Regions from separate parts of the Oerskovia sp. NPDC060338 genome, predicted to be linked through region 3. Evidence: riboswitches for the same ligand, from Rfam matches in the RefSeq annotation. Region 3 holds a riboswitch; each other region holds the start of a gene.
The links. Region 3 has a riboswitch for S-adenosylmethionine ahead of ACFWGN_RS18265 (LLM class flavin-dependent oxidoreductase). Riboswitches for the same ligand answer to the same signal wherever they lie in the genome.
Positions count from the first base shown of each region.

Region 1: it holds a riboswitch for S-adenosylmethionine, as region 3 does, so the genes downstream of both, ACFWGN_RS15770 (NADPH-dependent FMN reductase) here and ACFWGN_RS18265 (LLM class flavin-dependent oxidoreductase) in region 3, are expected to answer to the same signal.
Region 2: it holds a riboswitch for S-adenosylmethionine, as region 3 does, so the genes downstream of both, ACFWGN_RS03580 (hypothetical protein) here and ACFWGN_RS18265 (LLM class flavin-dependent oxidoreductase) in region 3, are expected to answer to the same signal.

Region 1 covers NZ_JBHXCQ010000012.1:140,340-150,835, forward strand. The annotation lists gene ACFWGN_RS15755 (LLM class flavin-dependent oxidoreductase) at 1-652, shown strand, start outside; gene ACFWGN_RS15760 (hypothetical protein) at 857-1,273, shown strand; gene ACFWGN_RS15765 (flavin reductase family protein) at 1,347-1,913, opposite strand; gene ACFWGN_RS15770 (NADPH-dependent FMN reductase) at 1,910-2,587, opposite strand; SAM riboswitch class IV at 2,608-2,719, opposite strand; gene gdhA (NADP-specific glutamate dehydrogenase) at 3,004-4,341, shown strand; gene ACFWGN_RS15780 (copper homeostasis protein CutC) at 4,654-5,409, shown strand; gene ACFWGN_RS15785 (ABC transporter substrate-binding protein) at 5,634-7,316, shown strand; gene ACFWGN_RS15790 (ABC transporter permease) at 7,363-8,358, shown strand; gene ACFWGN_RS15795 (ABC transporter permease) at 8,351-9,523, shown strand; gene ACFWGN_RS15800 (ABC transporter ATP-binding protein) at 9,520-10,434, shown strand; gene ACFWGN_RS15805 (ABC transporter ATP-binding protein) at 10,431-10,496, shown strand, end outside.
Region 2 covers NZ_JBHXCQ010000002.1:337,380-347,875, reverse strand. The annotation lists gene ACFWGN_RS03610 (branched-chain amino acid ABC transporter permease) at 1-1,267, opposite strand, end outside; gene ACFWGN_RS03605 (branched-chain amino acid ABC transporter permease) at 1,264-2,298, opposite strand; gene ACFWGN_RS03600 (branched-chain amino acid ABC transporter substrate-binding protein) at 2,471-3,562, opposite strand; gene ACFWGN_RS03595 (aldo/keto reductase) at 4,036-4,887, opposite strand; gene ACFWGN_RS03590 (polysaccharide deacetylase family protein) at 5,111-6,646, shown strand; gene ACFWGN_RS03585 (cold-shock protein) at 6,829-7,032, shown strand; SAM riboswitch class IV at 7,164-7,275, shown strand; gene ACFWGN_RS03580 (hypothetical protein) at 7,383-7,751, shown strand; gene ACFWGN_RS03575 (hypothetical protein) at 7,884-8,570, shown strand; gene ACFWGN_RS03570 (TM0106 family RecB-like putative nuclease) at 8,658-10,496, opposite strand, start outside.
Region 3 covers NZ_JBHXCQ010000015.1:76,209-86,704, reverse strand. The annotation lists gene ACFWGN_RS18290 (MFS transporter) at 1-723, opposite strand, end outside; gene ACFWGN_RS18285 (ABC transporter substrate-binding protein) at 850-2,490, opposite strand; gene ACFWGN_RS18280 (dipeptide ABC transporter ATP-binding protein) at 2,546-4,279, opposite strand; gene ACFWGN_RS18275 (ABC transporter permease) at 4,276-5,247, opposite strand; gene ACFWGN_RS18270 (ABC transporter permease) at 5,244-6,296, opposite strand; gene ACFWGN_RS18265 (LLM class flavin-dependent oxidoreductase) at 6,315-7,424, opposite strand; SAM riboswitch class IV at 7,512-7,622, opposite strand; gene proB (glutamate 5-kinase) at 7,788-8,930, opposite strand; gene obgE (GTPase ObgE) at 9,150-10,496, opposite strand, start outside.

The sequences.
Region 1 (10,496 bases), on a different contig from region 3:
CGACTGGGAGGGCCGTCACCGCCCCGACCTGCAGGGCGCCACGACCCTGCCGCGCCCGTACGACGGCGCGTTCCGGATCTGGCACGGCTCGGCGACGTCGCAGTTCGCGGTCGAGCTCGCCGCGCGGTGGGGCGACCCGATCGTGAGCGCCAACGCGTTCCAGCCGCGCGAGAGCTACAAGGTGCTGATCGACCACTACCGCGAGCAGTACGCGGCGGCGGGGCACGACCCGGCGTACGGGTTCGTCGGGTCCGGCTCGGGCGGGCTGTTCCTCGCGGACACCACCGAGCAGGCGATCGAGGAGTTCCGCCCCATCTACGAGGGCGCGGTCGCGCGCGCGGACCTGCGGAAGTACGACCCGGCCGCGGTCGGCAAGGTCACGAGCTTCCGGACCATCGAGGAGGCCGTCGAGCGCGGCCCGGACCTCGTGGGCTCGCCCGAACGGGTCGCCGAGAAGATCCTCGACTACCACCAGAGCTACGGGCACGACCTGCAGTCGGTCTCGATCAACCACCTCCTGGAGCCGGCCCGGCAGGACGACGTGCTGCGCCGGTTCGCGGAGGAGGTCGTGCCGCTCGTCCGGGCCGAGGTCAAGACCGACCTGTGGGGGCCGGCCGACGCGCGCCGGGCCAAGGGGTTCACGGCGTCGTAGGTCGCGGCCGACCACGTCAGGGGGCCCCGCCGGGGCGGGAGAGACGCTCGCCGACGGGCGTCCGCGCGGTCGCCTCTCCCACCTCGCGTCAGGGCTGTCCGACCGGCCCGACGACGGGCCTCGAACCCTGGCGGAGCGTGCCCGCAGGTCCTAGGCTGGAAGAGTCCTGCGGGCACGTACGGGCACCGGAAGAAGGCTCCGACGATGTGGCTTCTCGTGATCTCCGGCGTGGTGGGCGCGGCAGTGGTCGCCGTCATCGCGTGGTTCACGGTGCGCCACGACCGGCCTCCGGTAGACGCTCTTCCACCCCTCCGACCGCACCGGCTCACGTGGCGCGAGCGGCGCCGTCGGGCACCTGACCCCCTCGTGGCGCTGGGGCTCCAGATCCGCCTGGGCCAGCTCGCGCACGAGCTGCGCGACGTCCAGGACGACCCGGGCGTCTACGCCCGGGCCCACCACTACCTCGCCGCGCAGGGCGCGTACGACGCGCTGCTGCGCGAGGCGTGCCGGCTCAGCGGTCTCGAGGTCGACGCCGACCCGCTCGCCGCGGGCCTGCGCAGCGACGAGGACGAGCGGCTGCGCGAGGAGCTCGAGCTCAGCGCGCGCGGCTGGACCTGGTAGCCGGCCCCCGGCACGGGTGAGGGGCCCGACGGCGGTACGCGCCGTCGTCGGGCCCCTCACCCAGGTCGCGGCCTCAGAGGGCCGAGTGGTCCCCGATCCGGTGGTAGGACCGGTCGTGGTAGACCAGCGGCGTCGCGTCGCTGCGCGTCCCCGACGCGAGCGCGCGCAGCGAGACCAGGTAGCTGTCGCCCACGGGCGTGCGCTGGATGATGCGCCCGCGCACCCAGGACAGCGCGCCGTCGATCACGGGCTCGCCCGAGTCGAGGGGGGACCATCCGCCGGCCGCGAACCGGTCGATCCCGCTCGTCGCGAAGCGTGCCGACACGTCGTCCTGGTCGGCGCTGAGGAAGTTGACCGTGACCGTGCGGGCGGCCGAGATCGCGGGCCACGACGACGAGGTCGACGCGAGCGAGAACGCGAGCAGCGGCGGCGCGGCCGAGACCGAGATGACCGAGGTCGCCGTGAAGCCCACGGGGCGCCCCTCGTGGTGCAGCGCGACGACCGCGACGCCCGCGGGGTGCTGCCGGAAGACGGCCTTGTAGGCGTCGGGGCTGAGCTGGGGCTCGTCCTGCTCGTGGAGCAGGGCCTCGAGCCCGGCGAGGCCGGCGACGTCGGAGCGGGTGGTGGGTTCGGCGGTCATCGGGTCACCTCGGCGAGCTCGGGGGCGGTCTGGTGGGTGGTGGCGTCCTTCCCGACGGCGGCGCTCGCCGCCCGGAGCAGCGGGCCCCCCGCGCGGTCGAGCCAGGCGTCGACGGTGCTCGCGAGCTCGGCCTCGCCGAGCTGGGAGTCCAGGAGCGTGAGCGTCCGCGCGGGGACGGTCGCGCCCAGCTCGACGAGGAGCGGGCGCAGGTGCACCTCGCCCGCGAGGGCGTGCGCCGGGTTGCCCGACACGACGACCGGGACCGCGACGACCCCGGCCAGGCCGTCCGGGCCGTAGAGGTCGAGGAACGCCTTGAGCAGGCCGGTGTACGAGCCCTTGTAGACGGGGGTCGCGACGACCAGGACGGTCGCGCCCGCGACGACCTCGCGCGCGGCGTCGGCCCGGGGGTGCACGGGGGCCAGGACCTCGGCCGCGATCTCGGCGAGGTCGATCGTGGCGGGGGGCGGGGTGGCCGCGAGGCCCAGGTGGTCGGTGACCCGGGTCGCGACGGCCTGCGCCGCGGACAGGGTCCGTGACCCGGGGCGGGGGTTGCCGACCAGGGTGACCACGGCGGGTCGGGGCGGGTGGGATGCGCCGTCGTCGGGTCCGGGCCGGGTGCCGAGGCCGCTGCCGGTGCCGGCCGAGTCGCTGGGCGGTGTCTGGTGCTGCGTCATGGTGTCCTCGCTGTCGTCGTGCTGCACGCTTGCCGCGCCGGTGTCGGCGCGGCCAGGTCATCTCCCGGAGCACCCCGTCGTGGGAGGGGTTGCTGACCAGCGAGCCGGGGCTTGGCGCTGGTGCTCGTGACCGTTGGGTAGGGGTATAGCCCGACCGGCGCCAATCTGTACCGATCCGGTCGAGATTTCTCACGGCGTGGACGGTTGTTTCGTGGCGGGGCTCGCGCGCTGCGTGCGGGGCGAGCCCGGGTCGCCTGCGTGGCACGGCCGCGCCGGGGCTCCCGGCGGCGGCCCCGGGCAACCGTGATGTCCCAGGTCGTGAGCCTGCCGTCTCCCAGAGTGGGACGGGAGTACGGCGCTGTTTACACGTACGTAACCTGGTGCAGTTAAGAACCAGCCCTGCCGAGGAGCACTTCATGGATAGTCGTCTGCACTCCGTCTACGACGAGGTCCTCGCCCGTAACCCTGGTGAGGCCGAGTTCCACCAGGCGGTGCGTGAGGTCTTCGACTCGCTCGGGCCGGTGCTCCAGAAGAACCCCCAGTACGTCGACGCCGCCGTGCTCGAACGCATCTGCGAGCCCGAGCGACAGATCATCTTCCGCGTGCCGTGGGTCGACGACAAGAACCGCGTGCAGATCAACCGTGGTTTCCGCGTCGAGTTCAACTCGGCGCTCGGCCCGTACAAGGGCGGCCTGCGGTTCCACCCGTCGGTCTACCTGGGGATCGTCAAGTTCCTCGGGTTCGAGCAGATCTTCAAGAACTCGCTCACCGGCATGCCCATCGGCGGCGGCAAGGGCGGCTCGGACTTCGACCCGCGCGGCAAGTCCGACGGCGAGGTCATGCGCTTCTGCCAGTCGTTCATGACCGAGCTCTACCGCCACATCGGCGAGTACACGGACGTCCCGGCCGGCGACATCGGCGTGGGTGGCCGCGAGATCGGCTACCTGTTCGGCCAGTACAAGCGCATCACGAACCGCTACGAGTCCGGTGTCCTCACGGGCAAGGGCATCAGCTGGGGCGGGTCGCTCGTGCGGACCGAGGCCACGGGCTACGGCACGGTCTTCTTCGCCGACCACATGCTCCGCACCAAGGGCCAGAGCTTCGACGGCCAGCGCGTCGTCGTCTCGGGCTCCGGGAACGTCGCGACCTACGCGATCCAGAAGGCCCAGCAGCTCGGGGCGAACGTCGTGTCGTTCTCCGACTCGTCGGGCTACGTGGTCGACGAGGCCGGCGTGGACGTCGAGCTGCTCCGCCAGATCAAGGAGGTCGAGCGCGGACGCGTGGCCGACTACGTCGAGCGCCGCCCCGGTGCGCGCCTCGTCACGGGCGGCAGCATCTGGGACGTCCCCGCGACCGTCGCCCTGCCCTGCGCCACGCAGAACGAGCTGACCGAGCAGGACGCCAAGCAGCTCGTCGCCAACGGTGTCCTCGCGGTCGCGGAGGGCGCCAACATGCCCACCACGCCGGGTGCCGTCGCGCTGCTCCAGGAGGCCGGCGTGCTCTTCGCGCCCGGCAAGGCCGCGAACGCCGGCGGCGTCGCGACCTCGGCCCTCGAGATGCAGCAGAACGCCTCGCGCGACGCGTGGACGTTCGAGTACACCGAGGAGCGCCTCGCGCACATCATGGAGGGCATCCACTCGCGCTGCGAGGAGACGGCCGACGAGTACGGCGAGCCGGGCAACTACGTGCTCGGTGCGAACATCGCGGGCTTCACCAAGGTGGCCGACGCGATGATCGCCCAGGGCGTCATCTGACGCTCGTCCTGACGGGCCGCTGAGCGGCCCGGGCGCTGCCCTGCACGACCAGGAGCGGTGCGTCCCCGCGTGCCTCGAGCACGCGCGGGGCGCGCCGCTCTCGTCGTCTCCGGCGGGGCCTGAGGTGGGCTCGCGGGCCGCGCTCGCGGGCGGGCGACCCGACGACGTCACGCGCGCGCCGTCGTCGGGCCGCGGTCGCTGTGCGCTCGCCTCGGCGCCGGCTCCCGCGGCGGTCCTGGCCGGGTCTACGCTGGCCGCTGACCCGTCGGCGCGCCCCCGCCCGCCGGCCCCCGAGGCAAGGAGCACCCCCACATGGCACGCGACGTCGCGCTCGAGATCGCCGTCCAGGACACCGACGGCGTGCGGATCGCCACCGAGGTCGGCGCTCGCCGGGTCGAGCTGTGCTCGGCGCTGGGGGCGACGGGTGGGCTGACGCCGAGCGTCGGGCTGCTCGAGGCGGCCGTCGCGGTAGCGGCCGAGGCCGCGGGCGGGGGAGTGCCGGTCGAGGTCCACCCGCTGGTCCGGCCGCGCCCGGGAGGGTTCGTCTTCAGCGCGGCCGAGCTCGACGTGCAGGTGCGCGACGTGCGTGCAGCCGTCGCCGCCGGTGCTGCGGGTGTCGTGATCGGGGCGCTCACGGCCGAGCGGCTCGTCGACGAGGCCGCGGTCCGTGCCCTGGTCGCGGCCGCGGACGGGCGTGAGGTCACCTTCCACCGCGCGATCGACGTCGTCGAGGACGTCACCGCGGCACTCGACCTCCTCGCGGGACTCGGGGTCACGCGGGTGCTCACGTCGGGTGGTGCGGCCCGCAGCATCGACGGGGTCGACCGGCTGCGTGCCATGGCCCTCCACACCGCGGGCCGGGTGCAGATCCAGGCGGGCGGGGGAGTACGCGCCCAGGACATGGGCGACCTCGTGGCGGCGGGCGTGGACGCGGTCCACCTCTCGGCCAAGGGCATCCGGCCCGACGACGGCGGGCCCGGTGGCGGGGGCGGGTCCGGCTACGAGGTCACGGACCTGGGGGCGGCGCGCGAGGCGCGCTCAGCGCTCGACGTCGCGCTGGGTTCCTGACCGGGCGCGTCGGGCTCAGACGCGCTGAGGTCGCGGCCGGCGCGGTACCGGAGCCGCGGATTCCTGCGGTTCCTGTCGTGCCCGACCGCTGACGTGTTTCATTTAGGTAACTTTCCTGTTGTATTGGTTCGCAGGGCACCCTTGATTCGTTAGTGTTCCTGCACATACCCGCCGAGCGGGGCTGATCGACGTGATGAGGCGTCGACGACTCGAAAGGACCGATGATGATCCGAAGCAAGGGGCGCACGCGCCTTCTCACCGCGGTGGCGCTCGCCTCCGGCCTCACGCTGCTCGCCACGGGCTGCGGCTCGTCGGGTGACGACGGGGACAAGGGCTCCGCGAGCAAGGGCGACGGCGTGCTCACGGTGTGGGCCGGCAGCCAGACGCCGATCGTCGCGAACTTCAACCCGTACGCACCGACGGTCCTCCATGCCGCGCTCGGTGGCGTGTACGAGACGCTCTTCTACTACAACAAGGCCAGCGCCGAGGCGCCCACCCCGATGCTGGGAGAGTCCTTCGAGTTCAACGAGGACGGCACCGAGCTGACGATCACGATCCGTGAGGGCGTCACGTGGAACGACGGCAAGCCGTTCACGGCCGAGGACGTCGTCTGGTCCTTCACGAACGACACCTCCAAGCCGGAGTACCTCGCCTCCGCCGAGGTCGTCGACCCCACGACCGTCAAGCTGACCTTCACGGGCCCGCAGTTCACCAACGAGTTCGCCCTCCTCGGTGCGTCCTGGATGGTTCCTCAGCACGTCTGGAAGGACGTCCCCGACCCGGTCACGTTCGCCAACGAGGCGCCGGTCGGCACCGGGCCCTACACCGTCCAGAGCACGTCCGACGCGTCCTACACGATCGTCGCGAACCCCGACTACTGGGGTGGCGCACCCGCCGTCGAGAAGGTCCAGTACCTCGGGATCGACGCGAACACCTCGGCCGAGAGCCTGCTGAAGACCGGCAAGGTCGACTGGGCCGGCATGTTCGTGGCGGACCCCGACGCGCTCACCGCCGACGGTCGCCTCGGGTACATCAACACCCCGCAGGACCCGACCGTGCTGTACACGTGCGCCAACGTCGACGCCGGCTGCGCCGGCGCCCAGACGGACGTCGCCGTCCGCCAGGCGCTCAACGTCGCGATCGACCGCGGTGTCATCAACGAGAAGGCCTTCGTCGGCCTCGCGGGCGAGATCTCGCCGACCTTCGCCCTGCTCGGTCGTGACGACAAGTGGATCTCCCCCGACGTCGAGAAGGTCAGCCCGCAGGAGGCGAACGCTGCCGAGGCCGGCAAGATCCTCGAGGCCGCGGGCTACACCAAGGGTGGCGACGGCATCTACGAGAAGGACGGCAAGAAGGTCGAGCTGACCCTCACGTCGGTCGAGGGCTGGAGCGACTACAACGCCGCCGCCGAGCTCATCGCCGCGCAGGCCAAGGCCGCCGGCATCGCCGTCACGGCCAGCACCGTCACGTGGGACGAGTTCTCGGACTCGCGCCAGACCGGCAGCTTCGAGCTGATCATGGGTGGTGTCGTCGGCACCTCGGTCGCCGACCCGTTCCAGATCTACCGCGACTGGTTCAGCGGTGAGTACACCCAGCCCGTCGGGACCCAGCTCGAGTCCGGCGAGTGGAACTTCTCCCGCTACTCCAACCCTACGGTCGACGCAGCGGTCAACGCCGCAGCGGCGACGAACGACGAGGCCGCGAAGAAGGCCGCCTACGCGACGATCCAGACCGAGATCACGCGTGACCTCCCGTACATCCCGCTGGTCATCAACGCGACGCAGACGTTCTTCGACCAGAAGGACTTCACCGGGTGGCCCACCGAGGACGACCTGTACGCCTTCCCGCCGTCATGGGGGTCGGTCTCGGCAGGCGTGGTGCTGAGCACCATCAAGCCGACCGAGTGACGCCGGGCCGAGGAGGAGCTTCGATGACGACGGGACGTAACGAACGGTGAAGTACTACGCGCGGCGGCTCACGTTCTACGTGATCACCCTGTGGGCCGCCATATCCCTCAACTTCTTCATCCCCCGGCTCATGCCGGGCAACGCGGAGGACATCTTCCGGGCCAAGATGGCCCGCAAGGGAGAGCTCACCCCCGCGATGGAGAAGAGCATCCAGCTCCTCTTCGGCTCCGACGACCAGTCGTCGCTGTGGGACCAGTACCTGCGGTACTGGAACAACCTGCTGCACGGTGACCTGGGGACGTCGATCACCAAGTTCCCCGCCCCGGTGTCCGAGCTCATCGGTCAGGCCCTGCCGTGGACCATCGTGCTCGTGGGCCTGGCGACCGTGCTGTCCTTCGTCATCGGCATCTCGCTGGGCGCGTGGGTCGGCTGGCGGCGGGGTACCTGGGTGGACGGGATCATCCCGGCGTCCACCCTCCTGCAGTCCGTGCCGTACTTCTGGCTCGCCCTCATCCTCATCGCGGTGTTCTCCGTGAACCTGGCGTGGTTCCCGATCATCGGTGGGTACGACACGTTCATGTTCCCGGACGGGCCCGTGGCCACGTGGGAGTTCTTCTCGAGCGCGGTCTACCACGGCTTCCTGCCTGCGCTGACGATCGTCCTGTCCTCGGTGGGCGGCTGGCTCCTCGGCATGCGCAACATGATGGTCTCGACGCTGTCCGAGGACTACATCACCACGGCCGAGGCCAAGGGCCTGCGTCCCTTCCGGGTCCTCACGACCTATGCCACGCGGAACGCGGCGCTGCCCTCGCTCGCCGGGTTCAGCGTCTCGCTGGGCTTCGTGGTCGCGGGGTCGATCGTCATGGAGCAGGTCTTCACCTACCCCGGTGTCGGGAAGCTGATGATCAACGCGGTCCAGGACAAGGACTTCGCTCTCATGCAAGGGGTGTTCCTCGTCATCACCGTCACGGTGCTCGCGGCGAACTTCCTCATGGACCTTCTGTACGGCTTCATCGACCCGAGGGCTCGGCACAATGGCTGACGACGACATCCGCACGCGGGAGTTCGTGACCCCCGCCACCAGCTCGTCCCCGGTCGCCGAGGCGGTGGCCGACGGGATCGCGCCGAGCATCCGCACGGACGGGCTCGTGCCCGACGTCCCGGTGTCCGACGGCGACGTCCCGTCTGCCGCGCTCGCGGCCGACGCGCCGGTCACCGCCCCGCCGCGCCGCGGCTTCCGCGAGATGCTCCCGCGCAGGTCCGGCAAGCTGGTCGTCGGTCTGGTGCTCACGATCGGCATCGTGCTGTTCGCGGTCATCGCACCGTTCGTCACCCAGGATCCCTGGAACTACGACAACCCGGTGTTCGAGCCGCCCAGCGCGGCACACCTGCTGGGCACCAACAACCTCGGTGCCGACCTCTTCGCGCAGCTCGCGGAGGGCGCGGCCGGCTCGTTGACCGTGGGGCTCGTCGCGGGGGCCATCGCCGTGGTGCTGTCGCTGTTCTTCGGGATCGTGGCCGGCTACGTCGGCGGCTGGACGGACGAGGGCCTGTCGCTCGTCACCAACGTCATGCTCGTCATCCCGGGCCTCCCGCTGGTGATCGTGATCGCGAGCTACATGGAGAGCCGCAGCATGTGGATCATCGCCGTGGTGCTGGGCCTGACGAGCTGGGCGGGATCGGCGATCGTGCTGCGCTCGCAGGCCAGGTCGCTCCGGAGCCGCGACTACGTGGCGGCCTCCCGCGTCGCGGGCGAGAAGCCGCTGCGGATCATCACGGTCGAGATCCTCCCGAACCTCCTGCCGCTCCTCGCCGCGCAGTTCCTCTTCGCGGTGGTGCTCGCGATCCTCGCGGAGGCGGGCCTGTCCTACCTCGGTCTCGGCCCGTCGGGTGCCATCACGTGGGGGACCATGCTCAACCAGGCCAGCCAGCACAACGCGTTCACGATCGGCGCGTGGTGGTGGTTCGTGCCGCCGGGCCTCATGATCGCGCTGTTCGGCTGCGGCCTCTCGCTCATCAACTTCAGCATCGACGAGATCATCAACCCCAAGCTGCGCACGGCTCCGGCCGCCGTCAAGAGCGTCCGCCAGGCGCGCAAGGCGCAGGTCCGCGGCGAGGGCGCGCACCCGGCCCCGGCGCAGGACGCTCCCGTCGACGGCGACGACACCGGCGGGAACGCCTTGGAGAAGGAGAGGGTGAACGCATGAGCACCGCGCTCACGACCGGTCCTCTGACCACCCCCGACCACGCGGAGGCGATCGCGGGGCTGGCTCCGGTCCTCACTGCCCGCAACGTCTCGATCGAGTACGAGGTCTCGCCGCCGGTCAAGGCCGTCAGGGACGTCTCGCTCACGCTCCACCGGGGCGAGATCCTCGGCCTGGCCGGGGAGTCGGGCTGCGGCAAGACGACCCTCGCCTACGGGATCAACCAGCTGCTCAAGCCGCCTGCCCTGCGCACCGCAGGTGAGATCGTCTTCCACGACCAGGACGGCACGGACGTCGACGTCGCCGCGCTCGAGGGCGACGCGCTGCGTGCCTTCCGGTGGGACAAGATCTCGATGGTCTTCCAGGGAGCCATGAACTCCTTGAACCCGGTCATCAGCGTGAGGTCGCAGCTGTTCGACGTGTTCACCACGCACCGCCCCGGCATGTCGAACGCGGAGAAGCTCGAGCGCAGCCAAGAGCTGCTGCGGCTCGTCGGGGTCGACCCGGCGCGGCTCAACAGCTTCGCGCACGAGCTGTCGGGCGGCATGCGCCAGCGCGTCATGATCGCCATGGCGCTCGCGCTCAACCCCCAGGTCATGATCATGGACGAGCCCACGACCGCGCTCGACGTCGTGGTGCAGCGAGGCATCCTCCGCGAGATCATGCGGCTGCGCGAGCAGTTCAGCTTCGCGGTCGTCTTCATCACGCACGACCTGCCCCTGCTCCTCGAGATCAGCGACCGGATCGCGGTGATGCGCCACGGCGAGATCGTCGAGCTCAACACGTCGGCCAACATCTTCACCAGGCCGCAGCACGAGTACACGCGCAAGCTCCTCGCCTCGTTCCCCAGCCTCACCGGGGAGCGCGGGTCGTTCGTCAGAACCGGTGAGAGCACGGAAGGGGAAGCGTCGTGAGCACCCTCGAGGTCAAGCACCTCACCAAGGACTTCCGCGTGCGGGGCGGCGGGGCGGGCAGG
Region 2 (10,496 bases), on a different contig from region 3:
GCGTGCGGCGCGCCGCGACGTACAGCTCTCGCCCGTACGTGAGCAGCTTCTGCCGGACGGGTATGAGCCCCTGCGGCCTGAAGATCATGAGCACCATGAGCGCGACCCCGAAGAACAGGTACTTGTAGTTCGCGATCGCGTTGCCGTCGATCGGGATCCCGAACAGCGACGTGCGCCCCAGGAAGAAGTTCGGGAGGTACACGATGATGAACGCCCCGAGGATCACGCCCAGCTTGTTGCCCTGGCCACCGAGCACCACGGCGCACAGGAACAGCACCGAGTTGATGATGTTGAAGTTCGTCGGGATGACGAACTGGACCTGCCCCGCGTAGATCGCGCCCGAGACGCCACCGATCGACGCCCCGATCACGAACGCCCACAGCTTGAACTTGAACGTGGGGACGCCCATGATCTCGGCCGCGTCCTCGTCCTCGCGGATCGCGACCCAGGCACGGCCCACGCGCGAGCGCTCGAGGTTCCCCACGAGCAGCAGCGAGATGATGATGAAGACGAGCGACAGCCAGAACCACCACACGCCCGAGTTGAGCGTGCTCCCCACGTTGCCCGCCGAGAACACGCCGTTGGGCAGCTCCTCGGTCACGCCGAGCCGCGGGTAGGCGACCGACTTGAGGCCCTGACCACCGCCCGTGATCTCGTCGAGGTTGTCCGCGAGCAGACGCACGATCTCACCGAAGCCGAGCGTCACGATCGCGAGGTAGTCGCCGCGCAGGCGCAGCGTGGGCGACCCCAGGACCAGGCCCGACATGGCCGTGATCGCGACCGCCACGGGCAGGACCGCGAGCCACGCCCAGTCGTCGGACAGCCAGCCCTCGGGCTGGGTCACGTTCCACGGGCTGTCGGGGCTCGTGAGGATCGCGAGCGTGTAGGCCCCGATCGCGTAGAAGCCGACGTAGCCGAGGTCGAGCAGGCCCGCCTGGCCGACCACGACGTTGAGCCCGATCGCGATGAGCGCGTACATCCCGAACTGGGCCATGACGGCCCCGAAGTTGGTGCCGACCGTGGTCAGGACCGGGATGTTGAGGATCGGCAGGAGCGCGATGAACAGGACGAACGGGGCCCCGAACGCCCACTGCGCCGGGCGCGCGAGCGCGTCCCACCACAGGCGCAGCCGGTCGCCCGCTCCTCCGTGGGGGCGCTGCCCGACGGGCGTCTGCCCCGCGGGCGGGAGCTCGGGGCGGGGTCGTGCCGGTGCTGCCGGTCCGGAGACCGGTGCACCGTCGTTCTCTGCAGGAGTGCTGGTGCTCATGCTCGCGCCCTCCCCAAGGACTCGCCGAGGATGCCGGTCGGACGGAACATCAGGACCACGATCAGCAGGACGAACGCGACGACGTCACGCCACTCGGTCCCGAACACGACCTGGCCGTAGTTCTCCATGACGCCCAGCAGCAGACCGCCGAGCAGCGCGCCGCGCAGGTTGCCGATCCCGCCGAGGACCGCCGCGGAGAACGCCTTGATGCCCAGGATGAAGCCACCCGAGTAGATGATCCCGTTGGGGACGCGCAGCGTATAGAGCAGGGCCGCGGCCCCGGCCAGGATGCCGCCGATGAGGAACGTCAGCATGATGATGCGCTCGCGCGAGACGCCCATGAGCGTCGCCGTCACCGGGTCCTGCGCGACCGCGCGGATGCCGCGGCCGAACTTGGTCCGGTTGATGAACATGTCGGTCGCGAGCGCCAGGATCAGCGCCGAGAAGATGATGATGAGCGTGACGTTGGTGACGTTCGCACCGAAGATCTGGAACTGGACCTCGGGCTCGACCAGCCGGATGGGCTGCTCGGCGTTCACGCCGCCCAGCTCGCCACCCGTCAGGGCCGGGAGCACGAAGTGCACGAACTCCTGGATCACGAACGAGGCGCCGATCGCGGTGATGAGGAACACCAGCGACGGTGCCCCGCGTTTGCGCAGCGGTCTGTAGGCCACGCGTTCGAGCCCGACGGCGGCCCCTCCCGCGACCACCATGCCGCCGATCATCGCGATCCCCAGGTAGAGGACGGTCAGCAGGACGCCCTTGTCGAACGCGTCACCGCTCGGGTAGAACCCGAGCGCGAGGAGCGTGGCGTACTGCCCGAACATGCCGAGCATGAAGATCTCGGAGTGGGCGAAGTTGATGAGACGCAGCACGCCGTAGACGAGCGTGTAGCCCACCGCGACGAGCGCGTAGACCGCGCCGTAGGTCAGGCCGTCGACGGTGAGGGCCCAGAAGTTGCGGCCCAGTGCCGCGAGGTCGAATCCGATGAGTGGGTCTGCGGCGAGGACGTCGTGGACGAGCATCGACATGCTGCTCCTTCGAGCCGGTGGGAGGGCGGTCGGCCGACCGCGGTGCGCCCGCCCCGCGGGGAGGCGGGCGCACCGCGGTCCGCTCGGCGGCTGCCGTCAGGGCACACCGCCCCCGACCTGGTCGTGCTCGACCAGGCGGGGGCGGCGCTCCGGACCGGCAGGCGCCGACCGGCTACTTGACCTCGTAGATCCAGATCAGGGCCGACGAGAGCTCGCCCGTGTCGTCCCACTTGTAGGTGCGGGCCAGGCCCTCACCGTCGTAGTTCGTCACGAAGTCGAGCATCCCGGCACGGTCCGTCACGCCGGACGCGATCCCGGTGAGCATGATCGTCGCCAGGTCGTAGCCCTCGACCGAGTAGACGCCGGGAGCCTGGCCGTTGAGAGCCTCGTAGGCCGAGGCGAACTCGTCGGGCGCCGGGCCGCAGGGGCACGACAGGATCGCGCCCTTGGACGCTGCCCCCGCCTGGGTCACGAACTGCGGGTCGTTGGTGCCGTCCGCGGACACGAACGGGATCTCGACGCCCGCGTCACGCAGCTGCTGCGCGAACGGCGCCGCCTCGGCGTAGTAGCCCGCGTAGAACACCGCGTCGGCGTCCGAGCTCGAGATGAGCTGGGTCGCCGCGGCGAAGTCCTTGTCGCCGACCTTGACCTCGGCCGAGCACGAGTCGTCCGCCGCGTCACCCAGCCCCGCGGTGATCTCCTTGGCGAGGCCCACGCCGTAGTCCGAGTTGTCCTGGACCACGCAGACCTTCTCGTAACCGAGCGTGTCCACCATGTACTTGGCGACCGCGGGTCCCTGGACCGCGTCGTTCGCCAGGCCGCGGAAGAACGTCTTCCAGCCGTTCTTGGTGATGTCGGGGTTCGTCGCCGACGCCGACAGCGACGGCAGGCCCGCCTGGCTGAAGACGTCGCCCGTCGCGGAGGTCTCGCCCGAGAACGCCGGGCCGAGGAGGGCGATGACGCTCGCGTCGCCCACGATCTGCGGAGCCACCTGGGTGGCCTTCTGCGGGTCGCCCTCGGTGTCGAACTCCTTGATGGTGACCTGGCAGCCGGCGTTCGCGGCGTTGAACGCGTCCACGGCGACCTTGGCGCCGTAGAGGATGTTCTGCCCGAGCGCGGCGTTGGGGCCGGTCAGGGCGCCGGCCATGGCGATCGAGGTTCCCTCGGCGCACTCGGCCGTACCGTCACCGGCCGGGTCGGCGGGATCGCCAGAGGTCTCGACCGGGACCTCGTTGCCGTCGATGTCGATCTGGACGGATGGCACGATCGCGAGGTCGGCCGTGCCGGTCTCGCTCGACGACTCTGTCGATCCTGTGTTGTCCCCCTGAGACTGAGTACCGCATGCGGTGATGGCGAGGGTGGCAGCCAGCGCGAGGGCCAGCCCACCCGTCGTTCGACGTGCTGTGCGTTGCATTCCGAACCTCCGTGCGCCAGATCGCACCCGGGTGCTCAGAGTCCTCGCACCCGCGGTGGATCACCTGAATATTCAGCACTGAATATCGTGCTGACGATGGCACAGGTCGGACGAGCGCGAAACCCCAGTTGCACAATTGCAACCAGAGAGTCACACACGGCGAACCGGACAACGCGCCCGACGTTCCGGGCTCGGGTCCTGACGACCTGAGTGTCTGGAACGTATGCGGGAACAGTTACGCGAGACTCCGTCCCGCGTTACGGCACCGTCACGGGGACGTCTCGATTCGGCAGAGGCGCAGGTGAGAGGTCTGCGACCTGCGCTCAGGCCGGGTACTGCGAGAACGCGGCCGTCGCGGGGTCGGAGCCCAGGCGGGCGTCCGAGTCGAGCGCGTCGATCGCCGCTACCTCGTCGGCCGAGAGCTCGAACCCGAACACGTCGATGTTCGCGGCGATCCGCTCGGGGTTCACGGACTTGGGGATGACGATCCGTCCGCCCTGGACGTGCCAGCGCAGGATCGCCTGCGCAGGAGTGACGCCGTGCGCGGCCGCGACCGCCGCCACGGCGGGGTGGTCCAGGTCCGCGCCTCGCCCGAGCGGCGAGTAGGCCTCCACCGCGATGCCCGCGGCGAGCGTCGCGGCCTGCGTGGCCCGCTGCTGGTAGGTGGGGTGGACCTCGACCTGGTTGACGGCGGGCACCACGTCGGTCTCGGCGAGGAGCCGCGCGAGGTGGTCGGGCAGGAAGTTGGACACGCCGATCGCGCGCGCCGCGCCGTCGGCGTAGAGCTTCTCGAACGCCCGCCAGGTCTCGACGTAGAGGTCCCTGCTGGGGACGGGCCAGTGGATGAGGTACAGGTCGACGACCTCGACGTCGAGGGCCTCGCGCGAGTCCTCGAACGCCTGCAGCGCCGACTCGAACCCCTGGTCACCGTTGCGCAGCTTGGTCGTCACGAAGATCTCGTCGCGGTGCAGCCCGCTCGCGCGCAGCGCCGCACCGACCCCGGCCTCGTTGTAGTAGCCCGCCGCGGTGTCGATGTGCCGGTAGCCCGCCTCGAGCGCCTGCTCGACGTTCTGCTGGGTCGCGTCGTCGGGCACCTTGAAGACACCGAGACCGACCTGCGGGACGGTGACCCCGTTGTTCAGCACGACGCCGGGGACCTGGGAAGGAGAGACCATCGTCCAGTTCTACCCCGCGCCCGCCGGTGGGCACCACCCGTCGCGCGCAGCGGTCGGAGCCGCACCCCGGGTCTCGGACGCCCCGCGGCCCGGGTGCCCGGCGCGTGAAGGTCGTGGAGCACCTGGGGCGGCCGTGCGAGGGGTCGAGGCGGACGCTGTGGCGCTCGCCTCATCGGCCCGTCCGGGCGCGACGCGCACCGTTCGGGCGTGGCACGGTGGCCTGATGTCCCCGCACGCCTCCCCGTCCCGCGGCCTGCCGTCGGGCGGTCCCTCCCCCGCGCACCCGCGGAGCCGGGCCGTCTGGGTCGTCGCCGTCGTCGTCTCCCTGCTGGTCGCCGCCGCGGGCGTCACGTTCTACCTGACGCGCGCGTCCGCACAGCCGTCGGCACAGCCCTCGCCGACCCCGTCACCGACCGCGACCCCGGTCCCCGCCGAGCGCGTGGACCCGCCGGCGGTCCTCGACCCGACCTCGGTCGAGAACCTCGAGATCCACCAGGAGTCGACCGCGGACACGGGCGACGCCCGCTCGGTCTCGACCGTCGCGATCCCGGGCGAGCGCTCGCTCGCGCGGGCGTTCGGCCGCTTCGTCGACGGGACGACGCAGGCCTACGAGTCGGCGATCGACCCCGGCGCGGTGGGCAACGAGCTCAACGTCGGGTGGGACCTGGTGCTCGCGCAGGGCGACGTGCTGGGCGTGCACGCCTCGACCTACGCCTTCACGGGCGGGGCGAACGGGGAGGTGGGCAGCCAGACGTTCTACACCGACCTCCCGCGCGCGACCACGACGTGGTCGTCGGACCTGCTCACCGCGGACGGCCGCAAGCAGGCCGCGGAGTGGGCGGGAGCGGCGCTCGCGGCCGAGGGGCTGGGGTTCGGCGAGCCCGTGCCGTCGTCGGAGGACACGTTCCGGGACGTCCGTCTCGGGCCCGACGGCGCAGCGACCCTGGTCTTCTCGCCCGGCCTGGTCTCGGCCCGGGCCGACGGGGAGCTGGCCGTGCGCCTCGAGCCGGACGCGACGCGGAGCGTCCTGTCGGCCGTCGGCAAGCAGCTTGCCGAGGTCGCGGCGAGCGGTGCAGCGTTCATCGGGATCGCCCCACCCCCTGCCGAGGAGCCGCCAGTGGCCGCTCAACCCCCCGCGTCGCCCGACGCACCGGACTGCTCGGTGCTGCGGTGCATCGCCCTGACGTTCGACGACGGCCCCGGCAGGTACACGTCGCAGCTCCTCGACACCCTGGCCGAGAAGCAGGCCAGGGCCACGTTCTTCCTCGTCGGTCGGTCGGTCCAGGCGAACCCGGACCGGGTACGCCGCGAGGTCGCCGAGGGCCACGCCGTCGGGAACCACACGTGGTCGCACCCCGACCTGTCGAAGCTCGGTACCGACCAGATCTCGCAGGAGCTGCAGTCGACCGCGGACGCGGTCGAGGCCGCGTCGGGCGTCCGACCGACCCTCGTGCGCCCTCCCTACGGCGCGACGAGCGATACTGTGACGAGTGTCCTCTCCCAGCGCAACGAGCCGGCGATCCTGTGGGACGTCGACACCGAGGACTGGAAGAACAAGGACTCGGCCATGACCTCCGAGCGGGCTCTCGCAGGTGCCCGACCTGGGGCGATCCTGCTGATGCACGACATCCACGCCTCGACCGTGTCGGCCGTGCCGGGCATCGTGGACAGTCTGCGGGCCGCTGGTTACACGCTCGTGACCGTGCCCGATTTGCTCGGTCATGACCTGGTTGGTGGACACAAGTACTTCAATCGTTAGCAACAGGGGTAGCACAGTCGGAGTAACCCCTGTACCGTTACCGGTGAGATTGCAGTGCCTCGCTTGTCCTTGCGCAACGGCCCCATGCCACCGCGAACCTTGTTACCCAAGAGTTGACGACGAACACCGTGATGTTCGGCTCCAGATCATGGAGCTGTTTGAAACTCTAGAAGGAGATCCCCATGGCATTGGGAACCGTGAAGTGGTTCAACGGCGAGAAGGGCTACGGCTTCATCGCACCTGAGGACGGCAGCGCCGACGTGTTCGCGCACTACTCCGCCATCCAGACGCAGGGCTTCCGCTCGCTCGAGGAGAACCAGCGCGTCGAGTTCGACGTGACGCAGGGCCCCAAGGGCCCGCAGGCGGAGAACATCCGCCCGCTCTGATCTCACTCGCCTCCGGGCGTAGCTGATCATTGAACGAGTGCCCCCGACCGGTTCGCCGGTCGGGGGCACTCGTGCGTCCAGGACCAGGCACCTCCGTGCCTGGTCTCTGCCGCCGTGGTAGAACTGAGAACGGTCCAGAGGACCAGCGAACCGCCCTCCGGCGTGCTGGTCCGGCAACCGCGCGACGCGCACGGTGCTCCCGGAGGAAGACCCGCCCCCACGACCGTGGGGGAAGAGCGAGAAGCCCGGCGACACGGCGCTCCTCCTCGTGCCCCTCACCCTGGGCCCGCCCGGGTGAGCGTCGACGCGCGGGGTGAGCTCCGCCGTCGGGCACGGAGAGAAGGAGCACCATGGCTCAGCACGTCATGGAACGCCGGGCGACGACCGCCCCCTGTCCCGCACCGACCGTGTGCGACCGGTACGACACCGGGCACCTCCTGCACCCCGTCCACGCACGCATGCTGGGCAACCGGCCCTGGGGCTGGCGCGACGGCACGGTCCGCGCGGTGCGCCCCGTCGACGGTGGCGTCGAGGTCGTCGTCGAGTACGCGACGGGTGAGGGAGCGTGCCGCGTGTGGCACCACACGGGCCTCGACCTGGCCGACGGGCTGACCGTGCGCGTGCACGAGCAGTACCACGCGCTCGAGCTCGCCGGACGGTCGCTCAACGTCCGGCTCCTGGGCGGGGTCGGCTGTGTGCCGGAGCCCGCCCCCCGCTGACTGCCCGGTCCGACCGCTACCCGCGGAGCGACTCGCTGCCCCATCGTGCACTCGACGGAACGGAGGGGCGGCGAACCACGTTGAACCGGTGAGGGCACCCGCCCTCGACGGTTCGACCAGAAGGACACGCTCATGGGATTCCTCGACCGGCTCCTCGGCCGCACCCCGCAGGACCAGGGGACGCCGCGCCGCCACGCGACCTACGACGGCCACGAGTCCCCCGTGTACGGCACCCCGCCCCCCGCTCCGACGGGTCCGGGGCGCAGCGAGGACGACGTCGCGATCGACCGCTACCGCTACCTGCTGCGCACGGCTCCTCCCGAGGCCGTCGAGCAGGCGCACACCGAGGCGTTCGAGCGGCTCACGCCCGAGCAGCGGCGACGCGTGCTCACCGACCTCGGCGAGAACCTGCCGCCCTCCGAGCGGGCGACCTCCGACGACCCGCAGTCGCTCGCCCGCATGGCGACCCGCGCCGAGATGCGCAACCCCGGCACGCTCGAACGGTCGTTCGGTGGCAGGCAAGGCGGGCCCGGCATGGGGTCGATGATCGGCTCGAGCATGCTCGGCACCATCGCGGGCGTCGTGATCGGCTCGGCGGTCGCCAACATGATGTTCGGCCCGATGTTCGGCGACCCGACCGCGAACCTCGCGGGCGACGGTGGGGCGGGAGGCGAGGGCGATCCCGGCGCGACCGAGGCCGACCCGGGAGCGGGCGACACGGGTGGCGAGCTCACCGAGGCCGGAGGGGACCTCGGCGGAGACTTCGGTGGGTTCGGCGACTTCGGTGGTGGGGACTTCGGCGGGTTCGGGGACTTCTGAGGCCCTGTCCAGACCTTGGGTGCGTGATTCGGCAGCGACTCGCCAGGGGTGTCGCTGCCGGATCATGCACTCGACTGCGCGCCGGGTTCAGGCCGGGCGCCCCGACTGGCACAGCCCGATGAACGCACCCAGCTCGGCGAGCTCCTCAGGATGCTGCGGCAGGTAGTCCGTGAGCCGGGGCGAGCGGACCACGACGGCGCACCACTGGCCCCGCGAGACCGCGACGTTGACCCGGTTCCGCGAGAGCAGGAACTCCATGCCGCGCGGCACGTCCTCGCGCGCCGAGGCGGTCATCGAGACGATCGCGACGGGCGCCTCCTTGCCCTGGAACTTGTCGACCGTCCCCACACGCACGTCCCCCAGCCCCGCGGCCTGGAGCGCGTGCCGCACGGTCCAGACCTGTGCGTTGTAGGGGGCCACGACCACGAAGTCGTGCTGGTCGAGGGGGCGCGAGCCGGCAGGGCCCCCACCTGGGGCACCGGCGCCGGACGCTCCTTCGCCAGGGACGCCACCGGCGGGCGCGGCCCCACCCCGCCCGCCCGGGTACCAGGCGGTCCCGATCAGGGCCCGGACCTGCCGCACGATCTCCTGGGCCTCCTCGACCGAGGACACCGCGTTCCCGGCGTGCTCGACCTCGACCACGTGCACACCGGGCTCGACCCCCACGAGCAGCCGTTCGCTCGCGGCCGCCTCGGCGTGCAGCAGGCCCTCGTACGCGAGCTCGGACACCGCGTCGCACAGCGCAGGGTGCATGCGCCACGACCGTGCGAGGAAGTAGCCGAACTCCGGGGGCAGCACGTCGTGCCCGCCACCCGCGCGGGTCAGCCAGCCGAGGGCCGACTGGTCGACCGGCTCGGGGTGCTGCCCCTGCGAGACCTGCGGGAGCTGCTGCGGGTCTCCCAGGAGCAGGAGCCGCTGCGCGGCCCGCGAGACCGCGACGGTGTTCGCGAGCGAGAACTGCCCGGCCTCGTCGATCACGAGCAGGTCGAGCTCGCCGTCACCGAAACGCTCGACGTGCGCGAAGTCCCAGGCTGTCCCGCCGATCACGCAGGGCCCTTCGCCGACGAACGAAGAGGTCTGGGCGGAGTCCACGAGCCGCCAGGGGACCAGCCGCGAGCCCTCGGGGAGCTCGGCGGCCGCGACGTCGTCGGGCAGGCCCGACCCCGCGTCTCGCCCGACCCTCGACACGTCCCGCCCCTTGGGACCCGAGGCCTTCTTGCCCACGCGGTCCGCAGCGACGCCGCCCTTCGTGATGACGCCCGCGAGGACGTTCTCGACGACGTCGTGCGACTGTGCCACGACACCCACTCGCCAGCCCTCGGCGGCGAGGCGACCGATCACCTTCGAGGCGAGGTGCGTCTTGCCGGTGCCCGGAGGCCCCTGGACGCCCAGGTAGGACCCGTCGAGGTCGCGGACGGCGTCCGTGACGGCGTCGATGTACCGCTCGGGGCCGTCACCCAGGGTGGGCAGCGGGCCGCCGGACACCGTGCGCGGCGGACGCCGGCGCAGCAGGTCGAGCGCGGGGTGGTCCGGCAGCCCGAGGGGAGCCTTTGGCCCGTCGGGGTTCTGCGCCTGGACGAGCGTCGCGAGCGCCCGGATCGAGGCTTCCTGCTGGGGCGTAGGCAGCACCTGCCCGACCGTCAGCGCCATGGGCAGCGCGTCGTGCGTGGCGGCTCCCTTGGGGACGGGCATCCGCACGTCGAGGACGTCGACCTCCCGGCCGCTCGCGAGCCTCCCGCGCTCGACACCGTGCACGCGCACGCTCCCCGTCGACCAGCGCACCGCGCCGCGCGCGGGCTCGATCCCGTCGGGAGCCGGTCCCTCGAAGAGTGCGGTCGCGCCCTCGTAGCCCGCCTTGAGCTCGGTGCCGTCGGGCAGCTCACCGTAGAGCCGCAGGCGGCGCGACGGGTTGCTGCGCGGCGTCGC
Region 3 (10,496 bases):
GCCCCAGGGCGCGCGGGCGGCGAGCGGGCCGGCCAGGACGAACGGCACGAGGAGACCGAGCGCCGTCACCGAGAGGAGCGCGAGACCCACCGGGTCGAGGCCGGGCGCGGCCCGGACCGCACGGTCTGCGCGCGGCACGAGGCGCACGCACAGCGCCGCGGCCACGAGCGCGAACGGGAGGGTCAGGAGCAACGAGACGCGCCAGCCCGAGGGACCCGCCACAGCGAGCACGACCCCACCGACGAGCGGGGCGATCACGGCCGCGAACGCCCCGGTCGAGGCGTAGGCGCCGAGGCTGCGTGCTCGGGCGGGACCCTCGAAGTGGTCCTGGAGCAGCCCGATGACCTGCGGGTTGGCCGTGCCCGCCCCGATCCCCTGCACCAGTCGCGCGACGACGAGCACGTCGGCGTCCTGCGCGCTCGCCCCGACGATGCTCGTCAGGGCGAACAGCACGAGACCGGCCACGAGGAACCACGGGCGTCCGTAGCGGTCGCCCAGCCTCCCCGCCGGGACGAGCGCGAGCCCGAACGTCAACGAGTAGCCCGCGAGGATCCACTGGAGCTGCGCCGTGCTCGCCCCGAGCCCGTCCCGCAGTGCGGGGGCGGCGACCGTGAGCACCGCGGAGTCCAGGAGCGTGGCGAACCCCGTGACGAGACACACGACCAGGACGCCGGTCTGGAGCGGGGTGCGGGCGGGGGTGACGGGAACGAGCCGTCTCGGCATGGTGTGCTCTGCTCCGTGGTGGTCGTCGGGGCACGCCCGCCGGGCGCGACGGTCGGGGCGGACCAGGGGCTGCGGTGGGCCGCGGTGGGGCCGCCCCGGCAGGGGCGGCCCCACCGCGGATCGCGGCTAGTCGGCGTCCTTCCAGGTGCCGACGAGCGAGTCGAGCCGGGAGTCGGCCCCGAACGTGAGCCCGTGCACGGTCGTCTGGGTGCCGATCACGCTCGTGAGCTCGTGCACCGGGATCTGGTAGTACTGGCTCGCGAGGCGCTCCTGGGCCTGCGCCAGGATCTCCGCCCGCTCGGCCGGGTCACCGGCCGCCAGCTGGGCCTGGAGCAGGGACTCGAGCTCGGGGTCCGTGATGCGGGGGTAGTTCGTCGCGCCGGTCGAGAAGGCGGTCCGCAGGATGTCCCCGTCAGCACGCGACTGGTTGTGCCAGGCGAAGTCGTAGTCCCCGCCCTGCTGGCGCTCGAGGAACTCCGGCACCGTCCCGCCCTCGAGGGTGATCTCGATCCCGACTGCCTTGAGCTGCTGCTGGAGGAGCTCGAGCGACGTCTGGTTCGGGCCGAAGTTCGTGATCCACGCGACCTTGAGGGACAGCTTCTGTCCGTCCTTCTCGCGGACGCCGTCGGAGCCGACCGTCCATCCGGCCTGGTCCAGGAGCTTCTCGGCCTTGGCTCGGTCGAACGCGAAGTACGAGCTCTGGTCGGCCCAGCCGGGCGTCGTGCTCGCGAGGACGCTCGTCGCGACCGCGAAGCTCCCGTTGAGCGAGGTGTCCCGGATCTCCTCGGCGTCGATCGCGAAGGAGATCGCCTTGCGCACCTCGACGTCCGAGACGATCGGGCGCGAGTTGTTGAAGTAGACACCGAACACGTTGCCCGGGTTGGCGCGGCTGATCACCGGGAACCCGCTGGCCTCGAGCGTCTCGATGTCCGTGGGCTGGATCCCGCCTGCGACGTCGACCTGGTCGGAGGTCAGGCTGCCGGTGCGGACGCCGGCCTCCGGGACCACCTGGAACGTGACCTTGGCGAGGTGCGGAGCGCCGTCGTTGCCGAGCGCGGAGGGCGCCCAGGCGTACTCGGCACGCTGCGTCAGGACGGTCTCGACGTCCTTGGTGTGCGACTCGAGGACGAACGGCCCGGTCCCGACGACCCCTTCCCCTGTCGCCCGGTCGTCGAACGGGATCGCGACCGTCGATGCGGCGACGATGCCCAGGGCGGGCGACGCCGTCGAGCTGGGGAAGGCCGCGTTGGGCGTCGCGAAGTCGACCTCGACGGTGTCGTCGTCGATCACGTTCGTCCCTTCGTAGCCCACGAAGGAGCTGAGCGCACCGCTCTTCGCGCCAGCTGCCACGATGTCGTCGAAGGTCCCCTTGACCTCGGCCGCCGTCAGGGGCGTGCCGTCGGAGAACGTGACGTCGTCGCGCAGCTCGAACGTGAAGGTCGTGGCGTCCGCGTTGGCGCTCCAGCTCGTCGCGAGCCACGGTTCGAGCTCGTTCGTGTCCGGGTTCTGGTAGAGCAACGAGTCGACGACCTGCCGGGTGACGTAGAGGGTGTCGTTGCCCGACCCCGTGCCAGAGGGGTTGAGCGAGATCGGGTCGTTCCCGATCGCGAAGGTGAGCTCACCTCCGTCGACCGGGCTCGAGGTCGAGGCCGAGACGTCGTCCGCGACCGAGCCGGTCCCGGTCCCCCCACCGCACGCGGTCAGGGCAAGGGTGGCGGCGACGGACGTCGCGAGGGCGGTTCCTCCCCGTCGGATACGTGCGTTCATGATTCTCCTTCGTCGTGGACCGAGGTCCGGTGGTGGGTGGTGCGGAAAGCTCCGGTCAGCCCTGGTGGAGCGCTCGGGCGCCCGGGATGGCGTCGAGCAGGTTGCGGGTGTAGTCGTGCCGGGGCGAGCGGAAGACCTCGTCGACCTGCCCCGTCTCGACGACCTGCCCTCGGTGCATGACCGCGACCGTGTGCGCGATCTCCCGGACGACCGCGAGGTCGTGCGAGATGAACAGGTAGCTGAGACCGAGCGACTCCTGGAGCCCGGAGAGCAGCCCGAGGATCTGGGACTGCACCTGGACGTCAAGGGCCGAGACGGGCTCGTCGAGCACGAGGAGCTCAGGGTTGATCGCGAGAGCCCGTGCGATCGCGACCCGCTGGCGCTGCCCGCCCGAGAGCTCGGACGGCCTGCGGTCCAGCGCCGTGGACGGCAGGGCGACGACGTCGAGCAGCTCGAGAGCGCGCGCTCGCCGCTCGCTGCGCGACCCCAGGCCGTACGCGGCGAGCGGGTCGGTCACGACCTCGCCCACCGACAACCGAGGGTTGAGCGAGGCGAACGGGTTCTGGTGCACGAGCTGCACCCGGCGCCTGAGGTCGCGGAGCCGCGTGCCCCGCACATGGGTGATGTCGTCACCGTCGAACGACACGGTCCCGCTCGTGACGTCGGTCAGACGCAGGGCGAGACGTGCGGTCGTCGACTTCCCGGAGCCGGACTCCCCCACGAGCGCGAACGTGTGACCGCGCGGGATCCGGAAGCTCACGTCGTCGACCGCGCGATGGGTGCCGCCCCCGGCTGCGCGCGGGAGAGGGAAGTCCTTGACGAGGTGCTCCGCCACGAGGACGTCCTGCTCAGGCCGGTCCGCCGCCGGGCCTGCCGGCCCGTCGCCGGTCGCGCGGGGCACGAACGGGTCGCCGGCACGTCCGCCGAACGTCCGCTCGCGCGCGGAACGCGGCAAGGGGGTCGCCGTCCGACGCAGCTCACCGTGCGCGTTGAGGCTCGGGGCCGAGGCCAGGAGTGCTCGCGTGTAGGGGTGCTCAGGGTGCTCGAGCACCTCGCGCGGGGTGCCGACCTCGACGACCCGCCCCTGCGACATGACGACGATCCGGTCAGCCCGGTCCGCTGCCACACCGAGGTCGTGAGTCACGAGGAGGACGCTCGTCGCCGTCCGTCGGGTCAGTGCCGCGAGGTGGTCGAGGATCTGTCGCTGGACCGTCACGTCGAGAGCGCTCGTGGGCTCGTCGGCGATCAGCAGCGCGGGTTCGGCGATGATCGCGATCGCGATGAGGACCCGCTGGCGCATGCCACCGGAGAGCTCGTGCGGGTACTGCTGTGCTCGTACCTCCGGGTCCTCGAGCCCTGCGGCCCTGAGTGCCTCGACCGCCTGCGACCTGGCGGACCGGCGGTCGGCCAGACCGTGGACGAGCAGCACCTCCGCCACCTGGTGGCCGATGCGCTTGACCGGGTCGAGCGAGACCGTGGGGTCCTGCGGGACGAGCCCGATCTGCCGGCCACGGAACGCGCGCAGCGTCGCGGGCGAGGCCGTCGCCAGGTCGGTCCCCTGGAAGACGATCCGGCCGTGCGTGATCGCCGCGGACGACGCGAGGAGCTGGACGATCGCGTGCGCGGTCGTGGACTTCCCCGAGCCCGACTCCCCGACGACCGCCACGGTCTCTCCGGGGAGCACGTCGAACGAGACGTCCCGGACGGCCGCGACCGTCCCGCGGCGTGCGCGGTACTCGACCGCCAGGTTGTCGATGCGCAGCAACGGTGCGCTCCGGTCCGTGCTCATCGGTTCCGCCGTCCTTCCGTGTCGAGGGCGCGCGAGATGCGGTTGGCCGACAGGACGGTCAGCACGATCGCGAGCCCGGGGAGGGTCGTGAGCCACCACGCGTTGCGCAGGAAGTCACGCCCGGTGGAGACGAGCTGCCCCCACTCGGGGGCCGGGGGCGGCGCCCCGTACCCCAGGAAGCTGAGCGACGAGACGGCGAGGATCGCCGTGCCGAGCTCGAGGGTCGCGAGGACCACGACGGGTCCGGCCGAGTTCGGCAGGACGTGCCGCAGCAGCACCCGGTGCCAGCGGTTCCCCGAGGCCTGCGCCGCCTCGACGTACGCCGAGCTGCGCACGCGCACGACCTCGGACCTCATGATGCGTGCGACGCTCGCGACACTGGCCAGCCCGACCGCGATCGCGACGTTCACGGTGCCGAAGCCGAGGACCGTCACGAGGGCGAGCGAGAGCAGCAGGCTCGGGATCGCGAGCAGGACGTCGGCGACCCGCATGACCGCGTCGTCGACCCAGGACCCGAAGAATCCCGCGAGCAGACCGAGCGTCGATCCGACCACGAGGCCGAGCCCGACGGCGATGAGCGAGGCCTGGAGCGTGAGCGCCGTGCCGTGGACCACGCGCGAGTAGAGGTCGCGGCCGAGCTGGTCGGTCCCGAACCAGTGCGCCGAGGAGGGCGGCTGGAGCTTGTCGGCCGGCACCCCGGTCAGCGGGTCGGAGTGCGCGAGCAGCGCCGGGGCGAACGCCGCGAGCAGGACGACGACGATCCAGACCGCTGCGGCGAGCAGCCCGGGACGTCGGACCACGAACCCGAGGGTCGACAGCAGACTCGACAGCCCGCGGCCCCGTCGTGACGGTTCGGCTCCGCCGGGGCCGGCGCCGGAACCGGAGCCCCCGACGGTAGCGGCACCCTCGAGCGTCCCTCCGTCCGGCAGGACGGTCTTCTCGTGCGGGGCGAGGACTGTGTCGGTCATGCTGCACCTCCGTGAAGGACGGCGACCTCGGAGGTCGACGATCGGGCGGGTCCGACCTCGCTCGCCGGGGCGACGCCGCCTCGCCCGGACGTCCCCCGGGGCGTGGTCGTGCCCCGTCGACGCCCGGTCACCACGCGGGGATCGAGCAACGGGTAGGCGAGGTCGACGAGCAGGTTGGAGACCACGAACACGACCGCGGCGAAGATCACGATCCCCTGCACGACCGGGATGTCCTGGGTCTGCACCGCGGAGGCGGTCACGCGTCCGAGACCTGGTCGGGAGAACACGGTCTCGGTGACGACCGTCCCGGAGAGCAGCTGGCCGACGATCAGGCCGGTCATCGTCAGCGCGGGAAGGGCGGCGTTGCGCAGGGCGTGCGAGAAGAAGACCCTCGGGCGCCCGGCCCCCTTGGCCCAGACCGCGTCGATGTAGGGCTCGCGCAACGTGGTCGCCAGGCTCTTGGACAACAGCTGGGCGATCGTCGCCCCCGTGGGCACGGCGAGAGTGATCGCGGGCAGGACGATCGAGGCGAACCCCTTGTTCCCCATCGCGGGGAAGATCGGCAGCGTGAAGGAGAACCACTGGATGAGCAGGAGGCCGAACCAGAAGGCGGGGATGGCGACCCCGAGCGGCGGCAGCCCGAGGAGGAGCTGCCCGAGACCGCGGAACCGGGTGTAGGTGGCGGCGATCGCCAGCCCCCCACCGAGCACGATCGCGAGCAGCAGCCCGGCTGCGGCGATCTGCACGGTCGGCGGGATCGCCTCGACGATGAGGTCCGCGGCGGGCCGTCCCGTGCTGATCGACTGGCCGAGGTCCCCGCGGAACAGCCCGGCGAGCTGGGAGAAGTACTGGACCACGAGCGGGCGGTCCAGGCCGTGCTCGGCGCGGAGCGCGTCGAGCTGCTCGGGGGTGATGTCGTTGGCGTCGGCCCCGGCCATGAGCTGGGCCGGGTCGCCGGGCAGGGCGTAGAGCACGATGAAGGACACCGTGTAGGCGGCCCAGAGCACGCCGACCGCCTGGGCCAGTCGCGTCGCGAGATAGCGTCCCATGGTGGTTCTCCTCCTTCGTCAGGCGCCGACGACGGCGACCGGGCGCGCAGCGGCCGACGACCCCGGTGCGGCCGCGCCCGTGGCCACCGTCGAGCTGTCACGGCTCGTGGTCGGCGTCCATCCGAGGGCTGGGGCGACGAGCGTCGCGACGTCGTGCAGGATCTGCTCGTACTCCTCGTCGCTGAACTCGTAGGGCAGCTCGAGACGCAGCTCGTCGACCTCGCCCACGACGGCGTCCGCCACGAGCCGCTCGAGGATCTGCTCGCTCGGGCCGACGAGATCGGGCGCGAAGAGCGTCCGGCGCTCGCCCTGCGGGGCGAGGGTCCGGGCCCGCCGCGACTCCTCGAAGGCTCGGTAGCGTCGGCGCGACGAGGCGTCGGCGCTGTCGGTCGGCACGACGACGCGCCCGAGCGCGACTCTCGTCGATCGCCCTCCGCCGAGCCCCGCGCGGTACGCGGCGAGGTTCGCGAGCTGGGCCGTGACGAAGTCGTCGGACTCCTCGCCCGCCACGATGTTCCCGGTCAGCAGGTTGAGGCCGTTGCGCGATGCCCACTCGGTCGACCGGCGCGAGCCGGCCCCGTACCAGAGGCGGTCGACGAGCCCAGGGCTGTGCGGCTGGAGCCGGGGGCGCTGCACGTTCCCGGGTGAGTGCACGACCGTGTCCTCGTCACCGATGAAGCCGCCCGACAGGTTCGCCGCGAGCCGCTCGATGCGCGCGTGCGAGAAGTCGTGGGACTCCCAGTCCCCGTCGAAGACCAGGTCGCCGATGAGGTCGGCGTGCGGCGGACGCCCCGCGCTGAGGCCGACCTGGAGGCGCCCCTGCGAGAGGACGTCGGCGGTCGAGAGGTCTTCTCCGAGGCGGAACGGGCTCTCGTAGCCGATCGGGATGACGCCCGTGCCCAGCTCGATCGTGGAGGTGCGCTGAGAGGCGGCGGCGAGGAAGACCGTCGCCGACGAGATCCCGTGCTCGAGGTGCCGCTGGCGGACCCACGCTCCGTCGAACCCCCAGGCCTCGGCGCGCTCGAACAGCCGTAGCGTCGCCTCGAGGCCGCTGTAGGGGTCGTCGTCCGGGAAGTTCCCGGGGGTGAGGAAGGCCAGCGAGGAGATCGCCGGGGTGCTCTGGCTCACGGTGGTGCGTCCTTCGGTCGGACGACGTGCGGGTCCCGCCCGTCCCCGGGCACGCCACAGGAACCCGTGGACGGGGTCGTTCGTCACGTCGTGTGCTTACCGCGACCTGTCGGCGCGGTCAGGTCCTGCCCGGAGCACCCCGTCACATCGAAGGGTTGCTGACCAGCGAGCCGGGTCTTGGCGCTGGCGCTCTTCACCTGCCGCACAGGAAAGCCTCCCGGCGCCATGTAGTCAAGGAGTGAGAGCGGCGTCCCACTCCATGAGACATTGCAAACGAGAAACGGGGCCCGGAGACCGTTCCAGGTCTCCGGGCCCCGTCGTGGGACCGGGCGCCGCGCCCGCGCCCTGCGGCGCTGCCTGCCCTCAGGACGCCTTGCGCCTGCGCCCCACGAGCACCAGGTCGTCGCGGTGCACGACCTCGCGGTCGTAGCCCTCGCCGAGCTTGTCGCGCAGCTCGTGCGTCGAGCGCCCGAGGAGGTCGGGGATGTCGGTCGAGTCGAAAGCCACGAGCCCCCGCGCGATCACTCGCCCGTCGGGTGCGACGAGCTCGACCGGGTCGCCCGCGTCGAAGTCGCCCGTGACCCCGACGACGCCCGCCGGGAGGAGCGAGGCCCGCCCGCCCAGGACCGCGGTCACGGCCCCCTCGTCGAGCTCGAGCCGCCCGCGCGTGCGCGCGGCGTGCGCGAGCCACAGGCGTCGGCGCGTGGTGCGCTTGCCCGTGACGGCGAACCAGGTCCCGACCTCGCGCCCGGCGAGCGCACCCTCGGCGTTCGCGGCCTTGGTCAGCACGACCGGGATCCCCGAGCCGGTCGCGATGCGCACGGACTCGAGCTTGGTGAGCATGCCGCCCGTCCCGATCGAGCTGCCGCGTCCCGTGACCTCGATGCCCTCGAGGTCGAGCGGCGAGCGGACCTCGCGGATGCGCTGGGTACCGGGGCGCGAGGGCGGGCCGTCGTAGAGCCCGTCGACGTCGGTCAGCAGCACCATGACGTCGGCGCGGACCAGGTGCGAGACGAGCGCGGCGAGACGGTCGTTGTCGCCGAAGCGGATCTCGTCGGTCGCGACCGCGTCGTTCTCGTTGACGACGGGCACGACCCCCAGGTCCAGGAGACGCTCGAGCGAGCGCTGCGCGTTGCGGTAGTGCCCGCGGCGGATGGTGTCCTCGGCCGTGAGGAGGACCTGCCCCACGCGGATGCCGTACTCGGCGAACGCCTGGGCGTACCGGGCGACCAGGAGGCCCTGGCCCACCGAGGCCGCGGCCTGGGCCGTGGCGAGGTCGCGTGGTCGGGCGCTGAGGCCGAGCGGCCCGATCCCCGCCGCGATCGCCCCGGACGTCACGAGCACGACCTGCCCGCCCGCGGCGTGCCGCGCGGCGATGACGTCGACGAGCGCGTGCAGGGCCGGGACGCTGAGGTGCCCGTCCGGTCCGGTGAGCGAGGAGGAGCCGATCTTGACGACGACCCGGTGGGCCGTGGCGACCTGGGAGCGTGCGGAGAGCGCATTCACCGGGACATCATCGCGCGCCGGGCGCCGGGACGGGGCGTCATTTCACCGTGTGACACCCCGCCGTGAGACGACGTGGGCCCGACGACGTCGCTCCCCTCCCGCGCTCGCCCCGCCAGGGCGGTGGTCGTCGCTCGACCGGGACGCCGCAGGGCGGGCACGGACCCGAGGGACCGTACCCGCCCTGCGGGCGGACGTCGTGACCTGACGCCGAGCGGACGGTCAGTCCTTCTCGGGGTCCGTCCAGTGGCCGGACTCGCGCTCGGTCCAGAGCTCGGCGCGGGCCTCTGCCTTGGCGTCCATGCGCTCGTTGTACTCGCGACGCTTGTCGTTGCGCGTGGGACGCGAGTGGTCGTCGAAGCGCAGGTCGGTGCCACGGGGGCCGCCGAGGTGCTCGGAGCCCGTGATGAGCGTGGGCTCCCAGTCGAAGACCACGGCGTTCTTCTCGGACCCGATGCGCACCTCGTCGCCCGCGACGGCCCCGGCCTTGAAGAGCTTCTCCTCGACGCCCAGGCGGGCCAGACGGTCGGCGAGGTAGCCGACGGCCTCCTCGTTCGCGAAGTCGGTCTGGCGGACCCAGCGCTCGGGCTTGGAGCCGCGGACCTCGAAGTAGAACGTGCCGTCGCCGGCGTTCTTGCGGGTGACCGTGAACCCGGCGTCGTCGACGGCCTTGGGGCGCAGGATCGTGCGGGCCGGAGCGGGGGCCGGGGTCTCGCGTCGCGCCTTGTCGACGAGCCCGGCGAGCGCGTAGGTCAGCTGGCGCAGGCCCTCGTGGCTCGCCGCCGAGATCTCGAAGACCTGCAGGCCGCGGGCCTCGAGGTCGGGCCGGACCAGGTCGGCCAGCTCGCGCGCCTCGGGGACGTCGATCTTGTTGAGCACGACGAGGCGGGGGCGCTCGTTGAGCGGGAGCCCGCCCACGACGCCCGAACCGTCGAGGTCGCCCGAGTAGGCGGCCAGCTCGGCCTCGAGGGCCTCGAGGTCGGAGATCGGGTCGCGACCGGGCTCGAGCGTCGCACAGTCGAGCACGTGCACGATCACGGCCGTGCGCTCGATGTGGCGCAGGAACTCGAGGCCGAGCCCCTTGCCCTCGCTCGCGCCGGGGATGAGGCCCGGGACGTCGGCGACCGTGAAGCGCACCTCGCCGGCCTGGACGACGCCGAGGTTCGGGACGAGGGTCGTGAACGGGTAGTCGGCGATCTTGGGGCGCGCGGCGGAGATCGCGGCGACGAGCGAGGACTTGCCCGCGCTCGGGAAGCCGACGAGCGCGACGTCCGCGATCGACTTGAGCTCGAGGACGAAGTCGACCTCCTCGCCGGGCTCGCCCAGGAGTGCGAAGCCCGGGGCCTTGCGGCGCGGGGACGCGAGGCCGTGGTTGCCCAGGCCGCCGCGACCACCGGCGGCGGCGACGTACTCGGCCCCCTCGCCGATGAGGTCGGCGAGCACGTTCCCCTGACGGTCCTTGACCACGGTGCCGTCGGGCACGCGCAGGATCAGGTCCTCGCCGTTGGAGCCCGCGCGGTAGTCGCCCATGCCCTGGGTCCCGGACGCGGCGTGGCGGTGGGGAGAGTG